DNA from 2 places in the Streptomyces stoeckheimensis genome. Region 1 is predicted to be linked to the other one. Evidence: riboswitches for the same ligand, from Rfam matches in the RefSeq annotation. Region 1 holds a riboswitch; the other holds the start of a gene.
What was found. A riboswitch is a leader RNA that binds a small molecule or an ion and turns the genes downstream of it on or off. The one in region 1 is predicted to bind cobalamin.
Positions count from the first base shown of each region.

Region 2: it holds a riboswitch for cobalamin, as region 1 does, so the genes downstream of both, ACE1OC_RS12865 (energy-coupling factor ABC transporter permease) here and ACE1OC_RS04205 (CbtB domain-containing protein) in region 1, are expected to answer to the same signal.

Region 1 covers NZ_CP169550.1:926,148-933,538, forward strand. The annotation lists gene ACE1OC_RS04185 (C40 family peptidase) at 1-474, opposite strand, end outside; gene ACE1OC_RS04190 (four-helix bundle copper-binding protein) at 1,195-1,605, shown strand; gene ACE1OC_RS04195 (SpoIIE family protein phosphatase) at 1,724-3,808, opposite strand; gene ACE1OC_RS04200 (CbtA family protein) at 4,373-5,137, opposite strand; gene ACE1OC_RS04205 (CbtB domain-containing protein) at 5,157-5,378, opposite strand; cobalamin riboswitch at 5,417-5,578, opposite strand; gene ACE1OC_RS04210 (lipid II:glycine glycyltransferase FemX) at 5,995-7,173, opposite strand; gene murJ (murein biosynthesis integral membrane protein MurJ) at 7,317-7,391, shown strand, end outside.
Region 2 covers NZ_CP169550.1:2,871,424-2,878,814, forward strand. The annotation lists gene ACE1OC_RS12835 (hypothetical protein) at 91-405, shown strand; gene ACE1OC_RS12840 (SsgA family sporulation/cell division regulator) at 641-1,048, shown strand; gene ACE1OC_RS12845 (AMIN-like domain-containing (lipo)protein) at 1,245-1,709, shown strand; gene ACE1OC_RS12850 (winged helix-turn-helix transcriptional regulator) at 1,918-2,799, opposite strand; gene ACE1OC_RS12855 (MFS transporter) at 2,938-4,194, shown strand; gene ACE1OC_RS12860 (flavodoxin family protein) at 4,204-4,920, opposite strand; cobalamin riboswitch at 5,203-5,397, shown strand; gene ACE1OC_RS12865 (energy-coupling factor ABC transporter permease) at 5,426-6,121, shown strand; gene ACE1OC_RS12870 (energy-coupling factor ABC transporter substrate-binding protein) at 6,130-6,465, shown strand; gene cbiQ (cobalt ECF transporter T component CbiQ) at 6,470-7,219, shown strand; gene ACE1OC_RS12880 (energy-coupling factor ABC transporter ATP-binding protein) at 7,216-7,391, shown strand, end outside.

The sequences.
Region 1 (7,391 bases):
GCTGGAGCCCTTGACGCTGGCGGAGCCGGAGCCCTCGCCGGAAGCGCTCGTCATGGAGGTGCGGACGGAGCTGCGGTTGGCGCGCTCGGAGGCGGACTTGCGGTCCGCCTCCGTCTTGGCCTTCTTCTCAGCGTCCGCTTTCGCCTGGGCGCCTTCCTTGGCCTTCTTCGCCTCGGCGGCAGCGCCGGTACGGGCGCTCTCCTCCAGGGCGATCAGTTCACCCTGGACGGCGGCGGCGCGGGTGTTCTCGGCGGCCGTGGTGACGGCTGCGGAGACCTCGGCGCCCAGGTCCAGGTTGAGGACCGGCATCTCGAGCGTCGTCTCGGTCACGGGCTCGGCGGTCGGGGACGCGCTCGCGGTGCCGGCCATGGCCAGGGTGCTGAGAACACCACCGGCAATTCCGGCGCGGACCGCGAGCGTGGAAGCGCTGCGGCGGGGCTTCCGGTGGCTTGGGATGTGAGCGGTGTGGGACATGAGTACAACCGCTATCAGGGGTTTGCGGTTCCCTTCAAGAAACGTGGGCTGCGCCACAGTTGCGCACCAAGGAAGCCAAATGAGCCCGGAACGCCTCGCCCTGACGCCACAACGGGCGAAACGGACACGCCTTTACGAGCCTGCGATCAAAGGCTTTCCGAAATAAGTCCGATTGATCCCCGACCTATCACCCCTGCATGCAGATGGCCAAGCCCGCTTTCGGCGACGCAAATACGGAGTGATGCAGGTCACACGTACGTCACCTTAACGTGCGTCGTGACCGAGCCGTGATCTTGCGGCCGGATAAGTGAACGGATGGACGCGTCGGCGGATTACGCGACCCCAACCCGGCCACACCACATCACCAGAGTTTCGGCCCGTCCGCTGCGCTCGTCTCGGGCTGCTCTCCTGCCGATTCTTTTGGCCTGCCCTTCACACGGTCGCGCTGGGTGCCCCGGTGGTGCCTGTCGGCGTGGGGGACGGCCGCCACCACGACCGGGCCGCCCCGCCTGGTGATGGTCACGTACACCGGACCGTACGAGGAAGACAGCGGTTACCGCGATCGCCTCTCCATCGAACCCACCCCCGCACCGCCTCCTCGCCAGCGGCAGGCGGCCGCACCCATGCGATGACAACAGCAGGCTCCCCCGTTTGAACACCCGCGCCCGGTGTTACCCGTAGGGGACAGAACCCAGCCCTGCGAACTCACGGAGGCGCACAATGACCACCGCTGTCAAGGACATGCTCGACACCTACCCCGCCGACCTCGGCGGTGTGGACCGGGAGAAACTGACCCGCTGTATCGAGGAATGCATCGCCTGCGCCCAGGCATGTACCGCCTGTTCGGATTCCTGCCTGTCCGAGGAAATGGTCGCCGAGCTCACCAAGTGCATCCGCACCAACGCCGACTGCGCCGACATCTGCACCGCCACCGCCGCAGTCCTCTCCCGCCACACCGGCTACGACGCCAACATCACCCGGGCCATTCTCAAAGCCTGCGCCACCGTCTGCAAAGCCTGCGGTGACGAGTGTGAACGCCACGCTGGCATGCACGACCACTGCCGCATCTGCGCCGAAGCCTGCCGCCGCTGCGAACAAGCCTGCAACGAGCTGATCGCCTCCCTGGGCTGACCTGGGCCCAGGCCACAGGCACTGGGAACCTCTACGCCATTGGCCCGCTGGCGCCTCCTCCGTCAACGACGATGGGAGGTGTCATGAATGATTCCGGATATCCCCTCATGGGGGCGTGTCAGTCCGACCGCTCGGCTTGCATCCGGGCGATCAGCAGGGCGACGTCGTCGTGATCGCCGGGGTGCCGCAGCTCGCGGAGCAGGAGGTCGCAGGTGTCCTCCAGGTCACGGTAGGGGCCGGCGAGCAGGGACAGGAGGAAATCGAAGCGTTCGTCGAGGGGTTGGTCGCGGGTCTCCACCAGGCCGTCGGTGTAGAGGACCAGCTGATCCCCGGGGCCCAGGTCGAGGCGGGTGGTGTGGAAGGGGACACCACCTACCCCGAGCGGCGCGCCGGTGGGCAGGTCGAGCAGTTCCGGCGGGCGGCGGGAGCGCATGAGGACCGGCGGCAGGTGACCCGCCACCGAGATGCGGCAGCGCTGGTCGTGCGGGTCGTAGACGGCGTAGACGCAGGTGGTGAAGGTGTCGTCCATGCCGGCGGTGGCCTGGTCGAGGTGGTGCAGGACCTGGGCGGGGTCGAAGTCGAGCTGGGCCAGGGTCCGGGTGGCGGTGCGCAGCTGGCCCATGGTCGCGGCGGCATCGATGCCACTGCCCATGACGTCGCCGATGATCAAGGCGGTCTTGTCGCCCGGGAGGGGGATGACGTCGAACCAGTCGCCGCCGATCTCGCTGGTGGCGCCCGCCGGCTCGTAGCGGTGGGCGATGCCGAGCCCGGGCCGATGCGAGGGCCGGTTCGGCAGCAGGTTCCGCTGGAGGGCGAGGGCGGCATGACGCTGGCTCTGGAACCAGCGGGCGTTGTCGATGCACACGGCCGCGCGGGCAGCGAGCTCGCCGGCCAGAGTGACGTCGTCCTCGTCGAACGGCGCCGGATTGCGGGCCCGCATCAGGCCGACGGCGCCGATCACCTCGCCGCGGGCGACCAGCGGCAGCACGAGGTACGAGTGGATGCCGGCCGCGGCGAGAACCGCGGCCGAGTCGTCGTCCCGGGCGATGCGGCGCAGGTCCTCAGCGGTCACCTTCGCCCTCAAGACGGGGCGCCCGGTGTTGACGCAGCGGATGACCAGGCGGTCCGCGGCGTACACGACGAGGTCACCGACGGGGTCCGGGGCCCGTGCGGCCTCGGTGGGGTACGCCGATACCACCGCCAAGGCGCGGAAGCGCGCCGGACCGGTCTGCGCCCCGTCGGTGCGCACGCCCTGCAGGACGCTGTCGAGGACATCCACCGTGACCAGGTCGGCCACCTCGGGCACGCACACCCCGGCCAGCTCCCGGGCCGTCTGTCCCAGGTCGAGGGTGGTGCCGATCAGCGCCGACGCATCGGCGACGAGTGCCAGGCGGCGCCGTGCCCGGGCGGCGTCGGCGGCCGCCCTGTGCTGCGCGGTGACGTCCACCACCGAGGTGGCCAGGCCCAGCACCCGCCCGGCGGGATCCTCCAGCCGGTAGAACGAGACCGACCAGGCATGCTCCTGGCCGGGATCGTCCGGGGCGTCCCCGACCATGAACCGGTCCAGCGCCGGCACCCCCGTGGCGAGGACCTCGCGCATCACCGACTCGATGGCGTCCCCCCTCAGAAACGGCGGCGTCTGCCCCGCGTCGGGTCCGGCACGGTCCTGGGCCGAGCCGCCGTTCATGCCTTCCAGCGCCGGATTGACCAGCATGAACCGCAGATCGGTGTCCATGACCCCGAGCCCGATCGGTGACTGGGAGATCAGCCGCAAGGACAGCGCCAGGTCCCGCTCCACACGCCGCAGCGTCACCTGGTCGGTGGCGATCCCCAGCGCGTAGTGGCCTCCCTGGTCGTCCTGCAGCCGCATGTTGCGGAACTCCACCAGCCGCGTACTGCCGTCCTTGTGCCGGACCGGGAAGCCGCCCGCCCAGCGCCGCCCGCTCTCCATCACGCGGGCGAACAGCCCGATGACGAAATCGAGGTGCTGCTCGTCGACCAGCAGGGGGCCCGCGAACCGCCCCAGCGCCTCGTCGGCGGAATATCCGAACAGTTCCTCGGCCTGCGGGCTCCACAGCGCGATCCGCCCGCTGTCGTCCAGCACCACCGCGGCCAGGCTCAGCACGTCCAGCAGCCCGCCGGGGGCCGCCGGGCCCGCACCCGTCCCGCCGACCTCGACCCGGAACGCATCGGACGCACTCATCCCGGCACCCTTCCGCTCACTCGTACGGCAGCCCGTACCGGCCGGACCCCGGGCTCCGATCTCCTCTCGCCCGCTCCCACCGTCTCATCGTCCCTCCGAACCGGCGGCGGGCGCCTCACGGCTACCAGCCGCCTGTCCGGTACGTCGCAGAGCGTGACGGAAGGCCCCGACGCTCGCGGACTGCGTGGGGCCCAGCGCGGCGCGTTCGGCCCTGTCGTCGCCTTCTCCCGCGCCCGTGCCATCGCGTAGACGCGAACGCCGATGAAGGTAGCTACCTGTGCTCCAAGGGCCAGCTACTTGGCGGTCAGCCTGCCTCAGCAGCCGCCTCGACGTCCTGGATGCCGCGCGGGGGCCTGGCTGGACCCACGGGAGGTAACACGCCTACGACGATGGCGGCAGACCAGGTGTCCGCGCCAGGCTCCAGCGGCCCCACCGGAATGGGGCGGGTTCTACATCTGCTGGCGCAACAACGGTCGGATCGCGGCAGCCGCCTGCGTGGTCCACGGGACCGCATAGTGGCGAGGGTCCGCCAGGACTGGCTGGCGGACCCTTTCACATCGCTCTTCAGAGAGACGCCGGAGCCGAAGGTACGGTCGCGCTCCGGTGCCCTGTCCCGGCAGTCCTGGGCTCCAGTACCCGTTCGGCGAGGTAGCCGAAAACGAGACCGAAGGAAGCCCACAACGTGGCCTGAATGGCGAGCGCCGCAAGACGGAACTCCCACACCACGTTGGCGGAAAAGTCCTTCGGCATCTCGTTGACGGCCGGGAGGAACGCGTAGGCCAGGCCGACGGCCAGGATGAAGAAGGAGCCGGCCGCGATCGTGGCGTTCCAATCGCCCAGACGCGGCGCGAGGCGCTTGCCGAGGATTACCGTGGCTACGGCCAGCAGGACACTGAGCACCATCATGAGGAAGTAGAGGGTGGTGCGCTGCCCGATGGTGTCGGCGTCGCTGACGGCCGGGGGATTTCCGGGGTACTTCAGGAACGGCACGACGTAGACCGCGATCAGGGCGCCGAGCGACAGCAGGACAGCGGTCGCTCGCGCGCTGAAGCGGCCGATCCGGCCGAGGGCGAAGCAGAACGCCAGGGCAGCGATCCCGCCCAGCGCGACGCCGTAGATGAGGATGCCGGTGGCAAGACCGGTAGTGGCCTGCATGGTGCGGCTGACCACTTCGATCCCATGTTCCGTGCTGTGCGCGTCCTCGTATGCGATGCCCGCGTCGATCTGCGGCTCGCCGAGGAAGTAGGCCACGGCCAGCGCGAGTAGCCCGGCGGCCAGGCCGGCGAGCATGCCGCGTACCAGAAGGTTTCTGACGGTTGCGGAGTTCATGTGTTCGCTCGCCTTCGTGTCAGTGGCAGGGGAAGCCGAGCAGGTGACGGCCGTCGTGCACCCATTCGTGCACACCGTCGCCCGAGAACACCGCCGTGGCGCCCTGTTCCGCGCCGACGAAGAACAGCAGGAGGAGCATCAGGGTTCCGAAGAAGGCCGCCCAGGGCAGGACCGCACGGATCGGCAGCGCGGCAGGTGCGACTGGGGCGGAAACGATCGGCGGAGCAACGGACTGCGCCATAGCAGGACCTCCTGTGGGAACACGCGTCCCGGTCGGGTGGAGCTCGAAGTGACGGCGGCGGGTCTGACTTGCCGAACGTGCACCGCCCAGTCCGTGAGCGATGTACAGGCATACAGTGGCGCGACCGTGCCGGATTCCCACCGGCTTCCGCCTGCCGTCGAATGATTCGTCGCGAAGGTACCGCGAAGCATCGACCACGCCAAGGGCGTGCGAGGCAGCAGAGAGAATCGCGCGATTCGGCTTCACGACTCAAATAGCGCCCGCAGATGCGCAGTTGTCGCGAAAAGAGAAGGTGCATGACAAGCGGGTGATGTTGATCTCAGCCGTGGGGTCGACACCGTAAATGCGCGGGCCCGCGCTCCGGCCGGGCTCTTCCGCCGGACCTGCCGGACTGCGACAAGCGCATGCGGAGCACGTCCCTGCCGCCTGCCCACCAGACCGTCGGCATGACGCTGCCACATCGACGGGTTCTCGCCTCTTGCGTGTCGATTCATCCCTTAATCGTCTGTTTGGCGAAACCGGGCAGGCCCGCCACAGCATCAACTAGTCTACTAAATGGATTAGCACGTGGGATTAAGGTTGCCCCATGACCAATCCGCATGCCCCTCGGCTGACCTCAGCGACGGGAGAGATACACCTGCATGGCTCGGTGCAGCGTCCTATTGACAGCACCCTGCAGCGGCAGCTCCCACTCGCCGAGTGTCTCGACGACCTCACCTCCGGTGCCGAGCTTCCAGCGCATCAGCCCGAAGGCGCGCTCCTGCGGATCCAAAGTCGCGGGCACACCGCGCATGTCGTATACCAACGCGCCCAGCGTGTGCGCGTCCCGGATCATCCGCCACTGCAAGGCGTTGCTCGGCCGTACTTCACGACGGTGGTCGGCGGAAGCTCCCGTCTGGTACCAGACGCGCCGTCCCGCCACGATCATGGTGTGGGCGGCGAGCACCTCATCCGCATGCCGTGCGAGATACAGCCTCATACGTCCCGGTTCCTCCGCATTCAGCTCCCTGTACTGCCGCTGGAAGTAGTCCAGCGACCGTCCCAGTCGGAAGCCGTCGCGCCGCTCGGTGACCTGCAGCAGCTCGTAGAAGGTCGCCACGTCGTCGCCCGTGCCGAGGAAGGTCTCGACCCCGGCTTTCGATGCCTTCTTGATGTTGCGGCGCCACTCCTGGTTCAGGCCGGACCACAGGTCGTCGGTGCTACGGCCGGCCAGTGGCACCTCGAAGAGGTAGCGGGGTTGGGCGTCGCCGGCACCGCCCTCCTCTCCGCAGCGTCGCCATCCGGCGGTCCGGAGCCGGTCGCCCACTGCCGCACCCACCGGATCCACGAGATCCGGTACCACGTCCTCGACCCGGCGTCCCGGTCCCACGGCCGTTTTGAGCGTCGACGCATGCCAGCGCCGGTACGGCAGCGGCGGGCCCATGCGTACGGCGAACGCCCCCGCGGAGCGCAAATGGTCCAGCAGCAGCTGGAGCATGTCCGTCAGCCTGGGATCGGCCCAGTCCAGCTGAGGCCCCTCCGGCAGATACGCGAAGTAGCGACGGGTTCCCGGCAGCGGCCGGTACAGCACCTGGGCGGCGCCGTGCTGGCGGCCCGAACCGTCGAACCAGCCGAGCCGCTCCGCCGTCCAGCCTTCCTTGACAGCCGCCCAGGACGGCAGCTGCAGAAAGCTCACCTGGTCCACCGATGTGCGCCCACTGAGGCTACTGAGGTATCCACGGTGCTGCTCGACGGTCGTGCGCGCTATCTCGAAACCGCTGGTGCGTTCAGTCATCTGCGCCTCGGCCACGGCCATGTCGGAGGCCTCCTCAATCCGGTCCACGCCCCTCCGGCGGGAGGGCGGCGGGAAGGGCCCGCTTACCTCTTGCACGCCTGGCCGTCCTGTCGTGTGGCAGGAACTTTCCGGCCGCTTCCTGATGGCGTGCGGAGGGGCGGGGCGTGACGACGCCGGAGCGGACGGAGTCCGCAGACAAGACGCCACCGCAGGCCCGGACCGGTCGGCTCCGCGGTGGC
Region 2 (7,391 bases), 1.9 Mb from region 1:
GGGTGAGGGCACGACGTCGCGTCCACACCCCCGGCGGTCGGCCAACCGTCTTGGACCACAGCCGTTTTGCTTAACTGGAGGACTTGAAACATGGCAAGCACCCGCAGCATCCGCGTGATGGCGGCCGCCGCATCGCTCCCCCTCGCCTTCGCGCTCCTCTCGGGCGTCGCCCAGGCCGACAACGGGGCCGGTGCGGCCGGGACCGCGTCGAACGCGGCCCTCGCCGGCGTCCTCGGCAGCGGGGTGGGCGGCAGCAACACCGGCAACTCCTCCACCGCCCAGCAGGTCGCCTCGGGCTTCGGCGCCTCCAACCAGAACAACGGCGCCCAGGCCAACGGTTCGGGCTTCACCGCGATCGGCCAGTCCAACGCGCACGAGTCCTTCATCTACAACCCGCTCCCGTAGTTCCGGCCGGGGCCCGCCCCGGTCACGCCCTTCCGCCGGGCCCCGACCTCCCCCCGGAGGCCGGGGCTCGGTGCGTCGGGCCGGGGCTCGGTGCGTCGGGCGAAGTCGGGCCGAGCGGCCCGGCCGGACGGGACTTTTGGCCACGGGAAAGGGGCCCTGGGGTGGGCTAACTTGCCCGAGTGGGCTTTGTGGCGCGTGCGCCGGCGAGTGCCCACCCCGAGAGAGAGGCGCCCGCATGACCGGCACCGAACACCGCGTCCTCCCGCTGCGCCTGGAGACCGCGCCCGCGGCCGTCCCGGTGCGGGGCGTCTTCGTGTACCGCACCGAGCGGCCCTACGAGATCTCCCTCGACTTCGAGGGTGCCGGCATGCACCTCGCCCGCTGGGTCTTCTCCCGGGAACTGCTGCTCGACGGCCACGTCTGCGCCACCGGCGAGGGCGACATACAGGTGTGGCCGCGCTGGAAGGGCACCGAGCCGCGGGTCTTCTTCGCCTTCAGCAACGGCGAGCAGTCGTGCGTGGTGTCGGCCCGGGCCAAGGACGTACAGGCGCTGTGCCGCCGGATGACCGAGCTGGTGCCCCGCGGCCAGGAGCACCGGCACTACGACCTCGACGCCGAGCTGAACGCCCTCCTGCCCAGCTGACCGGGGCGAATCCGGCGGTACGCTGTGGGACCCGGCGGGACCCGGCAGAGCGGGTGATCCCGGTGCAACCACGACCGTACCGGGCGCGTCTTCACGGGTGACACCGTTCCCCGTCTCTCGGAATCGAGGGGACGCAATGAACCGTCCACGCCGCCGGCAGGCCACCGCACTGGGGTTGGGCGCACTGCTCGCCACCATGCTCGCCTTCGCCGCACCGGCTTCCGCCGCAGCCACCACGGCCGCATCCACCACCACAGCCACCCAGACTCCGCTCGTCGTCAATGCCCGCTGGGGCGGTCACTGCACGTACGACCGGGTGGTCATCGACCTTCAGGGGTACGTCCCCGGGGTCACCGTCACCCCCGTCACCAAGCTGGTCTACGACGGGTCGGGCAAGCCCGTCCCGCTGGCCGGGCGGTACTTCCTGGAGATCCGCCTGCACCCCGCCGCCGGACACGACGACGCGGGCAACAACGTCTACCGCGGGCCCAAGCTCCTCAAGATCTACCTGCCCAAGCTGAAGGGCATCGCCCTGACCGGCGACTACGAGGGGTACGTCACCTTCGGCGCCGCCTTCGACACCAAGCCCGCCTACACCTCCTTCAAGCTGCACGCCCCGGAGCGCTTCGTCCTGGACATCGCGCACCCGAACGTCTGCTGAGCACCCGCCGGCGGGAGGCCGGGCCGGCGCCTACCGGTGCTCGGGATTCGGGAAGTCGAAGCGGCGGCCCGCGTCCCACAGGGAGCGCCGGTTGCCGTGCGCCGGCATCCCGCCGGACCCCTTGAGCAGGGCGGCCAGGTGCGTCCGCACCTGCCTGCGAGATCGGCTCTGACGCCCGCCTGTGACGGAACCCCGCGACGACGCGATGTCAGTCCTCCGCGGCCAGGCGCCGCACCTCGGCCAGCGCCTCGTTCACCGCTGCCGGGATGTCCGTCACCGGAAAGCGCGCGTGCCGCACCGTGCCGTCACGGTCGACGACCAGCACGGTCCGCTTCAGTCGCAGCAGTTGTCCGGCACGAAAGGTGGGCAGGCGCAGGGCGGTGGCGAGGTGGAGGTCGACGTCGGAGAGGAGGGTGAAGGGGATGCCCTCCTGGCTCGCGAACACGCGCTGTTCGTCGGGGCGTTGGGTGCTGACGCCGCGCACCTCCGCACCCGCGGCGCGGAAGTCCTCGTAGGCGTCCCGGAAGAGCCGGTTCTCCAGCGTGCAGCCGACGGTGCCGGGGATGCGCGACCAGCCCTCCGGTAGGGGGCTGGGGCTCCCCGTCGCCGGATAGCAGAACAGGACGGTGGCCACGCTGTCGGCCACCGGGTCAACCGGCGCGCCGTCTCGGTGACCGGACAGCCGCAGGCGCGGCAGCCGCCGGCCCGTCAGGTCCGCGACGCGCCGTGCCTCCGCGCTCGTCTCGCCGGCGGTGCCGCTGAGAGAGCCGTCGCCGAGGAGCCAGCGGTCGGCCCAGTCCTGCATCGACAGCAGGACCGGCAGCAGCCCCCGGCCGCTCTCGGTCAGCCGGTACTCGTGCCGCGTCGGCCGCTCCTGGTACGGGACCTTCTCCAGCACTCCCGTCTCCACCAGGTGCGCCAGGCGCTCGGCGAGGACCTTCCGGGAGATGCCCAGCTCCTCCTGGAGCGCGTCGAACTTGTGGTGTCCTCGGGCGGCCTCCCGGATCAGGAGCAGGCTCCACCAGTCGCCGACCACCGCCGCGGCTTGCGCGATCGCGCAGGCGGCGTCCCGCTCGGGGATCGACCTCATCACTACGTCTCCACTTCTGCGCGCACGGCGGCCGTTCGCCGGGACCATCTTGCGCCATGGGGTCAGTTCCGGATAGAAACTCACCTGGAACGAGTGAGTTCCCAAAAGAGACTGACAAGACCCGGGGGTGGGCTCCGCATGAGCGGAACACAGGCGATCCAAGAGCACGACCGACGCGACGACGAAGGGGAGACCTCATCGCCGGGCGTCTTCTGGCGCTTCTGGGCCGCCGCCACGGTCAGCGGCGCAGGCACCGCCGTCACCGTCCTCGCCCTGCCGCTCGTCGCCCTCACCGTTCTGGACGCCACCGCTTTCCAGGTCGCCCTGCTCGCCGCCGCCGGGCAGGTCTCCTGGCTGCTGCTCAGCCTCCCGGCCGGCGTCCTCGCGCAGCGCGTGCCGCTGCGCCGACTCCAGGTCACGCTGGACCTCGTACGGTTCGCGGCGCTCGGATCGCTGCCGCTCGCCTGGTGGATCGGCACGCTCACGTATCCGCACCTGCTGTTCGCGGCGCTCGTCACCGGCTCGGCGACCGTGCTGTTCGACATCGGCAACTCGACCTTCCTGCCCGCCGTCGTCCCGGCCCGGCAGCTGGCCGCCCGCAACAGCGTCATGTCGGGCACGCACGCCGTCACCGACACCGGCGGCCCCTCCCTCGGCGGCGTCCTGATCGGTGCGACGGGCCCGGTCGGCGCGATCGTCGTGGACGCCGCCAGCTACCTGGCCTCCGCCGTGCTCTTGCGCACCCTCCCCGAGAGCCGCCCCGCACCCCGCACCGGCGAGAGCGCGCTGCGGCTGATGCGCGCGGGATGGCGGTACGTCACCAAGCACCCGGTCATGCGCCCCTGCATGATCTGGGCGACCGCCGCCAACTTCCTCAACGCGGCCCTCGTCACCCTCACCCCCCTCTACCTGGTCCGCGGAGCCGGCCTCGACTCCGTGCAGCTCGGTCTCGTCCTTGCCATGGACGGGGTCGGCGCGCTCGCCGGCGCCGCCGTCGCGGTCCGCGTGACCACACGCCTCGGCACCGCACGGGGCATCATCCTGGCCGATCTGACGGGCGGCGCGCTGCTCCTGCTCGCCCCGCTGACCACGTCGGCGGGGGACGCGTACTGGTTCGCCCTGGGCAACGCCGGCTTCGCCTTCGGCACCGTCATCGGCTCGATCACCACCCGCACCTACCGGCAGACGCAGTCGCCCCCGGAACTGCTGTCCCGCGTGATGGCCACGGTCCGTTTCGTCTCCTGGGGCGCGCTGCCCCTCGGCGCGCTCACCGCCGGCCTCCTCGCCACCCACTTCGGCGCCCGTACCGCGCTCTGGACCGTCTGCGCCGCCGCCCTCCTACCCCCGCTCTACCTCTTCTCCACCAAGGTGGGCCGCCACCGCGACCTCATCTGACGGCCTAGCTCAACGGTGCTCGGGGTTCTCGAAGTCGAACCGGCAGCCGGCGTCCCACTCGGAGCGCTGGTTTCCGTGGGCGGGGATGCCACCGGTGTCCTTGAGCATCCTCGCCAGGTGGAGCTGGTTCCAGGTCATGAAGGTCGTGTTGCGGTTCGTGAAGTCGTTGTCCGGCCCGCCGGAGCCGGGGTCGAGGTACGACGGGCCCGGGCCGGCCTCGCCGACCCAGCCCGCGTCCGCCTGCGGCGGAATGACGTATCCGAGGTGCTGGAGGCTGTACAGGACGTTCATCGCGCAGTGCTTGGCGCCGTCCTCGTTGCCGGTGATCAGGCAGCCGCCCACGCGGCCGTAGTAGGCGTACTGGCCGAGCTCGTTGAGGATCGACGAGCAGGCGTACAGGCGCTCGATCACCTTCTTCATGACCGAGGAGTTGTCACCCAGCCATACGGGCCCGGCCAGCGTGAGGATGTCCGCGGCCATGACCTTGGAGTAGATGACCGGCCACTCGTCGGTCTCCCAGCCGTGGTCCGTCATGTCCGGCCAGACGCCGGTCGCGATGTCGAGGTCCACTGCCCTGAGGACCTCGACCTGGACACCCTGGCGCTGCATGATGCCGGTGCTGATGTCGATCAGGCCCTGCGTGTGGCTCCGTTCCGGCGACCGCTTGAGGGTGCAGTTGATCACCACGGCACGCAGGTCGTCATGAGACATGGCCTTGTCAGTCATCGTCGTGCTCCTCCGGTAGCCACCCGCCCAGACTCACCGGCACACGGCAGGCCCGCCACCCGGCCGCACCCGTCCGGGTCGTCCGGGTGAAACAGCACGGCCGGAATAGTGCGGCGACGCGGGACAGCCCGCCTTCGGCGGTCACGGAGCTGTGGAACTCCCTTTTCAGCCCGGGGCATTGAGGCGGACGGCGACGGCGCCGACACGCGGCGTGACGCACAAGCGGAATCCGGTCACCGCTCGGCGCGATTGGGGCGGGTTGTTCCCGGTCCGTGCGGCCGACTAGGGTCAGCGGGCCTTGGTGTTCGGGAAACCGGTGGGAAACCGGTGCGGCCCTCGCCACTGTGATCGGGAAGTCCGGCTCCACTCCTGCGGGAAAGCCACTGGGCTGCGCGGGAGGTTCCGCGCTGCCCGGGAAGGCGGAGCATGGACGTCAACCCGTGAGCCAGGAGACCGGCCGGGGCGCGTTGTCCATCCACGAGGTGCTGGAGAGGTCTCCCTACTCATGCATATAGCCGAGGGGTTCCTGCCCCCTTTGCACGCGGTCGCCTGGGGCGCCGTGTCCGCCCCCTTCGTCGTCCACGGCGTCCGCTCGCTCACCCGCGAGGTGAAGGCCAACCCGGAGAGCACGCTGCTGCTCGGTGCGTCCGGGGCCTTCACCTTCGTCCTGTCCGCCCTGAAGATCCCTTCGGTGACGGGCAGTTGCTCGCACCCCACCGGCACCGGGCTCGGGGCGATCCTGTTCCGGCCGCCGATCATGGCGGTGCTCGGCACGATCACCCTGCTGTTCCAGGCCCTGCTGCTGGCGCACGGCGGGCTCACCACCCTCGGCGCCAACGTCTTCTCTATGGCCATCGCCGGCCCGTGGGCGGGCTACGCCGTCTACCGGCTCCTGCGGAAGTCCGGACTCCCGCTGATGGTGACCGTGTTCTTCGGCGCCTTCTTCGCCGATCTGGTCACCTACTGCGTCACCAGCGTGCAGCTCGCCCTGGCCTTCCCTGACCCGGCCTCCGGAATCGCGGGCTCGCTCGCGAAGTTCGGCGGGATCTTCGCGGTCACGCAGATCCCGCTGGCCGTGAGCGAGGGGCTGCTGACCGTCCTGGTGATGCGGCTGCTGATGGCGTCGAGCAAGTCGGACCTGGTCCGGCTGGGCGTCGCCAAGCTGACGGCCCCCCGTACCGGAGAGAAGGCGGCGGCCTGATGAACGGCATGTCCAAGAACGCGAAGATCAACACCCTGCTGCTGCTCCTGGTGGCGGCGCTGGCCGTCCTGCCGATCGCCCTGGGGCTGGGCGAGGGCAAGGAGGAGCCCTTCACCGGCGCCGACGCGCAGGCGGAGGCGGCGATCACCGAGCTGAAGCCGGACTACGAGCCCTGGTTCTCCCCGCTGTACGAGCCCCCCTCCGGCGAGGTCGAGTCCGCGCTGTTCGCCTTGCAGGCGGCGCTGGGCGCGGGCGTCCTCGCGTACTACTTCGGGGTCCGCAAGGGCCGCCGCCAGGGTGCGGCCGCCGCCGCGGCCGCTCCCGCCGCCGCACCGGAGGCGTAGCCGGGTGCTGCCGATCGACGTGGCCGCGCACGGCAGTCGCTGGCGCGGCCGGCACCCGCTGGAGAAGGCCCTGCTCGGGATCGGGCTGACGGTCACCGCCGTGTGCCTGCCGCCCTGGCCGGGCGGGCCGCTGGTGGCCGCCGCCACCCTCGCCGTGCTGCTCGGCCCGGCCGGGGTGGCTGGCCGGCAGCTCTGGCGGGCCTTCCGGATCCCGCTCGGCTTCTGCTTCACCGGGGCGCTGCCCCTGCTGTTCGCGGTCGGCGGCCCGGCGGGGCCGGTGTCCCTGGCCCCCGACGGCCCCCGGCTCGCCGCCGAACTGCTGCTGCGCACCTCGGCGGCCTCGCTCGGGCTGCTGCTGTTCGCCTTCACCACCCCGGTCTCCGACGTACTGCCCCGGCTGGTCCGGGCCGGGGTGCCGGCCCCCGTGGTGGACGTGGCCCTGGTCATGTACCGGATCGGCTTCCTGCTGCTCGACTCCATGGCCCAGGTCCGCCGGGCCCAGGCCGCCCGGCTCGGGCACACCGGCCGGGCGGCGCTGTGGCGTTCCCTGGCCGGACTGGCCGCCACCTCCTTCGTACGGGCCTTCGACCGCGCGGCCAAGCTCCAGGCGGGTCTGGCCGGACGCGGCTACGACGGCGCGCTGCGGGTCCTCGTACCGGAGGCGGCCCTGTCGTGGCGCTTCCTGACGGCCACCGCCGGCCTGCTGGCGGCCCTGATCACCCTGACCCTCACCCTGAAGGGGCTGTACTCGTGAACCCGTCACTGAACCCGGTGGTGGAACTGTCCGGCGCGGGCTACGCCTACGAGGACGGCCCGGCGGTCCTGACCGGCGTCGACTTCGCCATCGCGCCGGGCCGGGCGCTGGCCCTGCTGGGCCGCAACGGCAGCGGCAAGACCACGCTGATGCGGCTGCTGAGCGGCGGCCT